DNA from 3 places in the Arthrobacter russicus genome. Region 1 is predicted to be linked to each of the others. Evidence: riboswitches for the same ligand, from Rfam matches in the RefSeq annotation. Region 1 holds a riboswitch; each other region holds the start of a gene.
The links. A riboswitch is a leader RNA that binds a small molecule or an ion and turns the genes downstream of it on or off. The one in region 1 is predicted to bind S-adenosylmethionine.
Positions count from the first base shown of each region.

Region 1 (3,269 bases):
GTTGCGGCGGCCAATCCGGAACCGCGCACCGGGTTCATCGACCGGGCTCTGGTCGCCGCTTACGACGCTGGTCTGGACCCGCTCCTGCTGATCACCAAAACCGATGTCAAAGACCCGGCGGAACTGCTGGCGCACTATGAGCAACTCGATTTCACCATCGTGCTGAGCCGAACCGTCGGGCAGGGTTCGGCGCAACCCGGCGAGCACCGCACGGCGCATCTGGAGAGCGATGCGGTGGAACGTCTGAGCGAACACCTGGCCGGGAAAGTCTCGGTTCTGGTGGGCCACTCCGGCGTCGGCAAATCCACCATGGTCAACGCGCTGACCGGCTCGAACCGGGCCACCGGCGGAGTCAACGCGGTCACCGGCCGCGGCCGGCACACCTCGTCCTCGGCCTTGGCGTTGAAACTCGTCGATGTGCAGACCGGCGAGCCCAGCCCGGGCAGCTGGATCATCGACACGCCCGGCATCCGCTCCTTCGGCCTGGCCTTGGTCGATCCAAACCGGATTCTGCGCGCGTTCCCCGACCTGGAACCCGGCATCGAGGACTGCCCGCGCGGCTGCAAGCACGACGACGACGCACCGGAATGCGGTTTGGACGGCTGGGTGTCCGCCGGGCACGCCGGTGACAGCGGGCCGGCCCGGCTGGCCTCCTTCCGGCGGCTCCTGGCAGCGGTTTCCGGAAGCCCCACGGCCACGAACTGAGCTGGTTCCAGAGCCGGCCGGTGCCGCGAAATACCCGGAAAAAGCCGGAATCAGGATAGCGTTGGAGCTATGAATTTCGCGCCGCAAGGCTACAACGATGATCTGCGCCTGGCGCACGTGCTGGCAGACTCAGTCGACGCCCAGACCATGGACCGGTTCAAGGCCCTGGATTTGCGGATCGAGACCAAGCCGGACCTGACCCCGGTCACCGACGCGGACAAGGGCGCCGAAGAAGCGATCCGCAGCCAGCTTTCCCGGGCCCGGCCCCGGGATGCGATTCTGGGCGAGGAATTCGGCAGCATCGGCCATGGCCCGCGACGCTGGATCATCGACCCGATCGACGGCACCAAAAACTTCGTCCGCGGCGTGCCGGTATGGGCCACTTTGATCTGCCTGGTCGACGAAGGCGTACCAGTAGTCGGCGTGGTCAGCGCCCCGGCTCTGGGCAAACGCTGGTGGGCTTCCAAGGGGACCGGCGCCTTCACCGGCAAGTCCTTGGCCGCGGCCAGCCGGCTCAAAGTCTCCAATGTTTCGAAACTCTCCGACGCCTCGATGTCCTATTCTTCGTTGAAAGGTTGGCGGGAACGCGGGAACCTCGACGAATTCACCAGCTTGATGGACTCGACGTGGCGGACCCGCGCCTATGGCGATTTCTGGTCCTATTGCCTGGTCGCCGAAGGCGCCGTGGACATTGCCTGCGAACCGGAGCTGAATTTGTACGATATGGCCGCCCTGGTGCCAATCGTCACCGAGGCCGGAGGCCGGTTCACCTCGCTCGAAGGCGCCGATGGCCCCTTCGGCGGCAACGCTCTGGCGACCAACGGCATCCTCCATTCCGAGGTGCTGCAGATGCTCAACCCGAATCTGGATCCGCTGCTCTGAACCGCAAGGCGCCCTGGATCCGCGGGGCCGGGATTGTTGCGTAACACTTTGTCCCGGTCCGCGGAACTCCTCTAGGCTGGTGCCAGGTCACGAGTGCCAGCGTCAAACCCCGGTTTGCTGGCCGGCAACCCTCCTTTCGCGGCGGGGTGCCCCGGGTGACGACCTGGCCGGACCGGTGCGGTCCCGGCAAGCGCGGATCCCCGGTGCCCCGGTTGTTGTGCCGGGCCAGGGATTCTCAACAGACGAGGTCCCATGAGCATTTCCATTCTCGAAAATCCCGAATCCACCGCCGTTTCCGCAGATCAGGCTTTGTTGGCCGTGGTCGGCGCGGACTTGCAGGCTCCGCTGATCCAGGGCGGGCAGCGGCGCTATGTGAATCTCGACTACGCCGCCTCGGCTCCTGCGGTGAGTGCTGTCGCGGATTACTTGCAGGAAATCCTGCCGTACTACGCGAGCGTGCACCGGGGAGCCGGATTCGCGTCCCAAATCAGCACCTCGGTCTACGAGAACGCGCGCAACATCGTGCGGGATTTCGTCGGCGGCCGCCCCGACGACGCGGTGATCTTCACCCGGAACACCACCGACGCGCTCAATCTGCTGGCCCGTTGCCTACCGGAGCCCGGATCGGTCGGCGGCGGCGATGTGCTGTACCTGGACATCGAGCACCACGCCAACCTCCTGCCATGGCAAGCCCTGCCGCACCGCAGCGTACTGGCGGCCGATTCGATCGCGGAGACCATCGCGGTGCTGGAAAGCGAATTCGCCGCCGGACCGGTCGCATTGCTGGCCGTGACCGGCGCTTCCAACGTCACCGGGGAAATCCTGCCGATCGCCGAATTGGCGGCCTTGGCACACCGCCACGGTGCCCGGATCGTGGTCGATGCGGCGCAATTGGCACCGCACCGCAGGATCGACTTGGCCGGCTCCGGCGTGGACTACCTCGCCTTTTCCGGGCACAAGCTCTACGCCCCCTTCGGTTCCGGTGTTCTGATCGGCCGGCCGGACTGGTTGGACTCCGGGCTGCCCAATCTGTTCGGCGGCGGAGCCGTCCGGGAAGTCCGACTGGATTCGGTCAGTTGGGCGGACGGGCCGGCCCGGCATGAAGGCGGCACCCCGAATGTGCTCGGCGCAGCGACCTTGGCGCACGCGGCAGAAGTCCTGGCCGGCTTGGACCAGACCGACTGGCAGCAGCACGAGGAATCGTTGCGCAGCGCCCTGGTCTCGGCCTTGGAAGCGATTCCGGGAGTCCAAGTGCACCGCTTGTTCCGGGACTCGGCGGACTATCCGGGCAGCGGCAGCATCGGCGTGGTGAACTTTTCGATCGAAGGGTACGACGCCGGTTTGGCCGCAGCGTTCCTCTCCGCCGAGTTCGCGGTGGGCGTACGCGACGGCCGCTTCTGCGCCCATCCCCTGCTGCGCCGGTTGGGCTTGCCGTCCGGTTCGCTGCGGGCCAGCTTCGGCGTCGGCTCCCGGCTGGAGGACGTGCAGCGCCTCGCCGACGGCGTCCGGCAACTGGTCGAGACCGGCCCCGCCGCCGACTATGTGGTCGATGCCGGACGCTGGGTCCCGGCGGACGACTTCCGGGAATTCCCGCAGTGGGCCCCGAACACGCCCGGGACCGCCGGTGCGGCCCCGTGCCGGGCCACGGACTGATGGCCGTTCGCAGTATTCTGGAGACCTCA
Region 1 covers NZ_JAVDQF010000001.1:813,175-816,443, forward strand. The annotation lists gene rsgA (ribosome small subunit-dependent GTPase A) at 1-705, shown strand, start outside; gene hisN (histidinol-phosphatase) at 775-1,587, shown strand; SAM riboswitch class IV at 1,673-1,786, shown strand; gene JOE69_RS03830 (aminotransferase class V-fold PLP-dependent enzyme) at 1,840-3,240, shown strand.

Region 2 (3,269 bases), 720 kb from region 1:
CGGTGAAGCCGCTCAACCCGAAGATGTACGGCAGAACCGGGATGATCGCTCCGGAGGCGAAGAAACAGAAGCTCGACGACGCGGCACCGAACGCGGTGCCGATGGTTTCGTGGGCGGGCGCTTCCGACTCGTCGTCGGGCTGCAGTGAGAAACTCGGATTGCAATCGCAATCGAAGGTGCCCATCCGTTCGGCCGCACGGTGCTCGGCTTCGGCCTGGCTCATCCCGCGGGCCCGGTAGACCAAGACCAGTTCATTGGCGTTGATGTCCAGTGCCTTGGCCGCAGTCAGCGTGATCCGGGTCGGCCGTGAAGCGTCGAGCAGCTCGCGTTGCGAGCGGACCGAGACGTATTCGCCGGCTCCCATGGAGAGCGCACCGGCCAGCAGCCCGGCAATGCCGGACAGCAGCACCAGATGGGTTTCGACCCCGGCTCCGGCCATGCCCATCACGAGGGAGAGATTGCTGACCAGGCCGTCATTGGCGCCGAAGACGGCGGCCCGGAAAGTGCCGGACAGGCGATTGCGGCCACGGGTCGCCAGACCGCGGACCACTTCTTCGTGGATGGCCTCGTCGGCGGCCATGGTCGCGGTCGCGTCCAAGTCCTTCGAGTACGGCGAATGCGATTCGGAACGTTGCGCCAGGGCGAGCACGAAGACCGAGCCGAGGTGCCGGGCCAGGAACCCCAGCATCCGGCTGTTCAGCGATGCCTTGCGGGTTTTTCCGGCGTGCTCGCCGAGAAGCCGGAGCCAATGCGCTTCATGGCGTTTTTCCGCTTCGGCGAGGGCCAGCAGGATGTCCCGTTCTTCGCCTTCGCGTTTGGTGGCCAGCGCCCGGTAGACCGCGGCTTCGGCCCGCTCGTCGGCCAGGTAGGTCTGCCAGCGGCGGATTTGGGCCGGAGTGGGTTCCGGCTCGGCTGCTGGTCCGGGGCTGGGTTGGGCTGGGTGTGCAGACACGTTCTCTCCTCGGGTCAGCCCTCACTTTAGCCGTTATCGGCCGGGAGAATCGGCTGGGATTCCTCAGCCGCAAGCTTCGGCGTGCCTCAACCTCGGTTGGACCTGCTGCCGGGGCTTCCAGATAGCGACCTGACATTTGGCTAGCGCTTTGTCGCGCAGCAGGCTATCCGAAGTGCGAGCGGCTATCCGAAACCGTGCTCAGCTCGGGGGCTTCGCCGCAGAGCGGGAAAACCCGTTCTTCGCCCGCCCGGCACCCGGTCCTAGCGACCGTGACCGTGAGCGTCGATTGCTCCGGATGCCAGCGGCTCGGCTGCACCGGATTGGCCAGCGCGCTGAGCAGCGCCGCCGGTTCGGCGACCCAGAAACTGCGCCATTCGCCGTCGTGCAGGAACGCGACGGTGCCGAGATTGACCTCGACGGCGGGGAGGACGACGCGGAAACCAGACACCGGCGTGCCTTTCGGAGGTGCTCTTACCCGCCGGGTTTGTCTCGCGGCCCGCCGGGTCGCTTCGTCATCCGAGCCACCCTTGAACATGGGGTTGGCGTGCGGCCAGTCGGAGCTTTGCCTGCCGGGCAGGACGACCGCATCTCATGAAGCACTTTCACCTTAGACCCGCGCCGCGCTGCAGCGCGCAATATTACGCCGGGTTTTTCCCGGTCGTCGCGGCGACGGCTTCCGGTTTGGCGACCGCGCCCTCCAAGCGCAGATTCCAGGCCCGGATCACCGGTTCCGGGGTGCGTGGCGTGGCCAAAGAGACCACGATGTAGACCAGCAGCGAAGCGCCCAGGCCGAAGTAGATCGGCTCATTTGCGTAGATGCCGTCCTCGCTGGGGATCGCACCGGTGGCGAAGAGCACCAGCAGCACGATGGTCACCACGGCTCCCACCGCCATCGAGGCGGCGGCAGCCACTCCGGTGCCGCGCTTCCAGGCCAGGCCGCCGATGATCGCCACGAGCAGCCCGCCGACCAGGATGTCGTAGGCGATGGTCAAGGCGGAGACCACGTCCTTGACCAGAACTGCGATCACGATCGCGAGCACGCCCAGGCCCAGCACCCAGAACCGGTTCGCCCGGACGTCGTGCTCGGGATTGGCTGAATCTTCGGTAGTGACCCGCTTGCCGAACCAGCTGGCCACGAAGGGCAGCACATCGGCCCGGGCCACGGTGGCGGCCGCGATGAGTGCACCGGAGGCGGTGGACATCATGGCGGCCACGGCGGCGGCAAGGACCAGCCCGCCCAGCCCGATCGGCAACAAGTTGGAGGCAACCTCGGCGTAGACCGCGTCCTTGCCGCCGGCTGCGATGTCGATGTCCGGCAGGGCCACCCGGGCGGCCATGCCGATCAGCGCGCCGGCCACGCCGTACAGGATGCAGTAGATGCCCGCGGTGGTGCCGCCCCAGCGGGCGACGGCGGGCGATTTCGCGGTGAACACACGCTGCCAGATGTCCTGGCCGATCAGCAGGCCGAGCGTGTAGACCACGAAATAGGTGATGATGGTCTGCACGCCGATGCCGTCGAGTTGGAAGAAGCTCTCCTTGACCCGGTCCCGGATCGAATCGAAGCCGCCCTGCTGGTTGGCCGCGGACAGGGCGAAGGGCAGCATCAGGCCGAAAACGCCGAGCGTCTTGATCACGAATTGCGCCATGTCGGCGAGGGTGATCGACCACATGCCGCCGATGGTCGAATAGACCAGCACGATCGCGCCGCCGACCGCGATCGCGGCCCAGCGCTCCCAACCGAAGAGCACCACGAAGACCGTGGCGTAGGCGCTGGTCGAGGTGGCGCAGAGCATCAGGGTGTAGGCCAGCATCACGATCGAGGAGGTTTGGGTGGCCTTGTGCCCGTAGCGCAGGCTCAGCATTTGGGAGACCGTGTAGATCTTCAGTTTCTGGATGGTTCCGGCGAATGCCAGGCTGAGCAGCAGCACGCCGACGCCGATCGCGACCACCAGCCAGAGGCCGGAGATGCCCTTGCTGTAACCCAGGCCCACGCCGCCCACGGTGGATGCGCCGCCGAGCACGACGGCGGCCATGGTCCCGGTGTAGAGCAGCGGACCCAGGCGGCGGCCAGCGACCAGGAAGTCGGCGTTGTTCTTGGTGCGGCTTTTACCCCAGAAGCCGAACAACAGCATGCCCAGCAAGTACGCGACCACAATGGCGATGTTGACGATGTTCTGCGCGTCCATGCGGGCCCCTAGCGAAGTGATCAAGCAGCAATGAAATTGCCTGATAGAAAACTAATGTTGCTTGGTAGGCTATTGTGTGATCCGGCTTACAGTCAAACGTTACGCGCGCCGTAGGATGCTTCGAGTGTAGT
Region 2 covers NZ_JAVDQF010000001.1:1,532,909-1,536,177, reverse strand. The annotation lists gene JOE69_RS07210 (VIT1/CCC1 transporter family protein) at 1-952, opposite strand, end outside; gene JOE69_RS07205 (hypothetical protein) at 1,116-1,400, opposite strand; SAM riboswitch class IV at 1,415-1,549, opposite strand; gene JOE69_RS07200 (sodium:solute symporter family protein) at 1,591-3,138, opposite strand.
Region 2: linked by a shared signal. The riboswitch ahead of JOE69_RS07205 (hypothetical protein) and the one ahead of JOE69_RS03830 (aminotransferase class V-fold PLP-dependent enzyme) in region 1 are both predicted to bind S-adenosylmethionine.

Region 3 (3,269 bases), 100 kb from region 1:
GCAACGCCGGCGATGGCACGTGGAGATCCTGATCGTGCTGGGGCTCTCCTTGGGGCAGTCCGCGGTGAACGCGGTGGTGAACCTGATCGACAACCTCAGCCGGGGTCCGATCGCGGAAGCCACCGCGACCTTGAACACCAGCCGGAACAGCCGCGAATATTTCGATCTCACCTACCAGCTGCTCGGCAACTTCTTCGCCTTGGTGCCGGTGGCCCTGGTGCTCTATCTGCTCTGGCAGCCCGGGCGCAGCAGCTTCGAACGGCTCGGCTTCGATTTCGCCAAGCCGGGGCGGGACCTGCTGTGGGGCTTCGGGCTGCTGGTTCTGATCGGGGCGCCGTCGTTGTTGCTCTACGCGGCGGGCCGTGGTTTGGGCGTGACCGCGCAAATCGTGCCCAATTCGCTCCAGGACTATTGGTGGACCGTGCCGGTGCTGATCATCTCGGCGCTGCGCAACGCGGTGGTCGAGGAGGTCATCGTGGTCGGTTACTTGCTGGACCGGCTGTCCGGATTGGGCTGGCGGATCTGGCCGGCGATCGTGGTCAGCGCATTGCTGCGCGGCAGCTACCACCTCTACCAGGGCTTCGGACCATTTTTGGGCAATGTCCTGATGGGGCTGATTTTCGGCTGGCTCTACTCCAAAACCAAACGGGTGATGCCCTTGGTCATCGCGCACAGCCTGCTGGACATCGCAGCCTTCACCTTCAGCCGGCAACTCGGCTTCGGCTGAGCCCCGGGCCGATCGGCCGGGTTCAGACCGTGACCGGGCCCCGGGCCGTGTCGAAAGTGACGCTCATGATGCCGGGCGTGCCGTGCGGTGCAATCCATTCCACGGCCACGTCCTCGAGCGGCTTGTCCACGCACTCGCCGAGCCATTCGGTCACCCGCTCCGCGGAACCGGCGATGGTCAGGCTGGCCAGCGAGACCGTCCCGGGTTCTGCCTGCGAAGGGTGCAAGGCGGGATCGCCTTCCCATTTGAGCAAGTAGGGGACCTGCGGATCGGCGATCAGGCCTTTGATGCCGATCTGCTGCCAGACGAGTTCCCGGCCGTCCGGGAACTTGCGGTTCCCGGGCACTGCGGATCGGCCCAGCCGGGCTTCGAACGGGGAGAGGTCTTCGACTTCCACGCACCAGCCCATCCATCCGCCACCGGCGCTCGACCGGGCACGGACCGCTTGGCCGAAGGGTGCTTTGTCCGAAGCCGGATGATCCAGGACCTCGACCACTTCGATGTAATGGCGGGCCGTCAACGGAATGATCATGTTCCTGGTGCCGAAGCGCGGATGGATGCCTCCGCGTACTGCTTTGACGCCCAGCGCAGCGGCAATCCGCTCGGTGGTGGCAGTCAGTCCGTCGGGGTCACAAGCGTAAGAAACGTGGTCCATGCGCATGCTCATATCCTTGCACTTTGTGACATCCGTCTCGACTTAGGGTGACCTAAGCAACAAGTCTGCGAAGGTCGCGGGTCAGCAGCGTCCCGCAAGCGGAATCGTCACACCCCGTCACGGACTTGAACTGGCCCCGGACGCCTGCGCAAACTGGATCCAGGTCACGAGTGCCAGCAATGTCTTGACCAGACGCCTGCCCCGGCTTGCTGGACGGCAACCCTCCACCGCGGCGGGGTGCCCCGGGTGAAGACCAGGCCCTGGCCATCCGGCCAAGGCAAACGCGGGTCGATGCATCGTACCCGGCTGTCCGGGCGGAGCTTGCCGACCGTACGGCCGACGCCGAACATCGGGCCCCTTCAGATTGAGGAGTGCCTTGTGAGCAATGGTTGGTCATTCGAAACCCGGCAGATCCACGTCGGCCAAACGCCTGATGCAGCGACTGGAGCACGGGCGCTGCCGATCTACCAGACCACGTCGTTCGTCTTCCCGAGCGCGCAAAGCGCCGCGGACCGCTTCGCCCTGGCTGAACTCGAGCCGATCTACACCAGGATCGGCAATCCCACCCAAGACGCCGTCGAGCAGCGGATCGCCAGCCTGGAAGGCGGCGTCGGGGCCTTGCTCCTGGCGTCCGGGCAGGCCGCCGCGACGCTCGCGGTGCTGAACATCGCCGAAGCCGGCGACCACATCGTCTCCAGCCCGAGCCTCTACGGCGGCACCTACAACCTGTTCGCCCACACGCTGAAGAAGTTCGGCGTCGAGGTGTCCTTCGTCGACGATCCGGACGACCTGGAACACTGGCGTGCCGCGGTGCGGCCCAATACCAAGCTGTTCTTCGGCGAAGTGGTTTCCAACCCGAGGCAGGACATCCTGGATCTGGAAGGGGTCAGCGCGGTCGCGCACGAAGCCGGGGTGCCGCTGATCGTGGACAACACCCTGGCCACGCCTTATCTGATCCGGCCGCTCGAGTGGGGCGCGGACATCGTGGTGCATTCGGCGACCAAGTACCTGGGCGGCCACGGCGCCGCGATCGCCGGTGTGATCGTGGACGGCGGACGTTTCGACTTCGGCAAGGACCCGGCGAAATTCCCGGGGCTGAATACCCCAGACGAGTCGTACCACGGTCTGGTGTTCGCCCGGGACCTGGGCGTGGGCAGCGCCTTGGGCGCCAACCTCGCGTACATCTTGAAGGCCCGGGTGCAGCTGTTGCGCGATTTGGGTTCGGCAGTGTCGCCGTTCAATGCCTTCCTGATCGCGCAGGGCCTGGAGACCTTGAGCTTGCGGGTCGAACGGCATGTGGCCAATGCGGTCCAGGTCGCACAATGGCTCAGCGAGCATCCTGCGGTGGAGTCGGTGGCCTACGCCGGGCTGCCGTCCAGCCCGTGGTACCAGCGGGGCCGCAAATACGGTCCGAACGGCACCGGTGCGGTGCTGGCTTTCCAGATCAGCGGCGGCGCGGAGGCCGGCAAGAAATTCGTGGACGGCCTCGAACTGCATTCGCATGTGGCCAACATCGGCGACGTCCGTTCCCTGGTGATCCATCCCGCGTCGACCACGCACTCGCAGCTGACCCCGGAACAACAGCTGGCCGCCGGGGTGAACCCGGGGCTGGTGCGGCTTTCCGTGGGTCTGGAGAACATCGTGGACATCCTGGCCGATCTGGAGGCCGGCTTCCGCGCGGCGAAGGGTTGAAACGCATGGTGACATCGGATCTGGAGACCGCAGCGGTGCCGGAGCTGCCGGCACGGCAACCCGCCGTCGCGCGCGGCGACGGGCTACTGCGCGACCGGCAGATCGGCAACCTCGGGCTGGAGAGCGGCCTTGAGCTCCCCGGGGTGCGGATCGCCTATGAAAGCTGGGGGCGGCTGAACCCGGATGCTTCCAATG
Region 3 covers NZ_JAVDQF010000001.1:913,822-917,090, reverse strand. The annotation lists gene JOE69_RS04325 (CPBP family intramembrane glutamic endopeptidase) at 1-727, shown strand, start outside; gene JOE69_RS04320 (VOC family protein) at 750-1,394, opposite strand; SAM riboswitch class IV at 1,545-1,672, shown strand; gene JOE69_RS04315 (bifunctional o-acetylhomoserine/o-acetylserine sulfhydrylase) at 1,761-3,074, shown strand; gene metX (homoserine O-acetyltransferase MetX) at 3,080-3,269, shown strand, end outside.
Region 3: linked by a shared signal. The riboswitch ahead of JOE69_RS04315 (bifunctional o-acetylhomoserine/o-acetylserine sulfhydrylase) and the one ahead of JOE69_RS03830 (aminotransferase class V-fold PLP-dependent enzyme) in region 1 are both predicted to bind S-adenosylmethionine.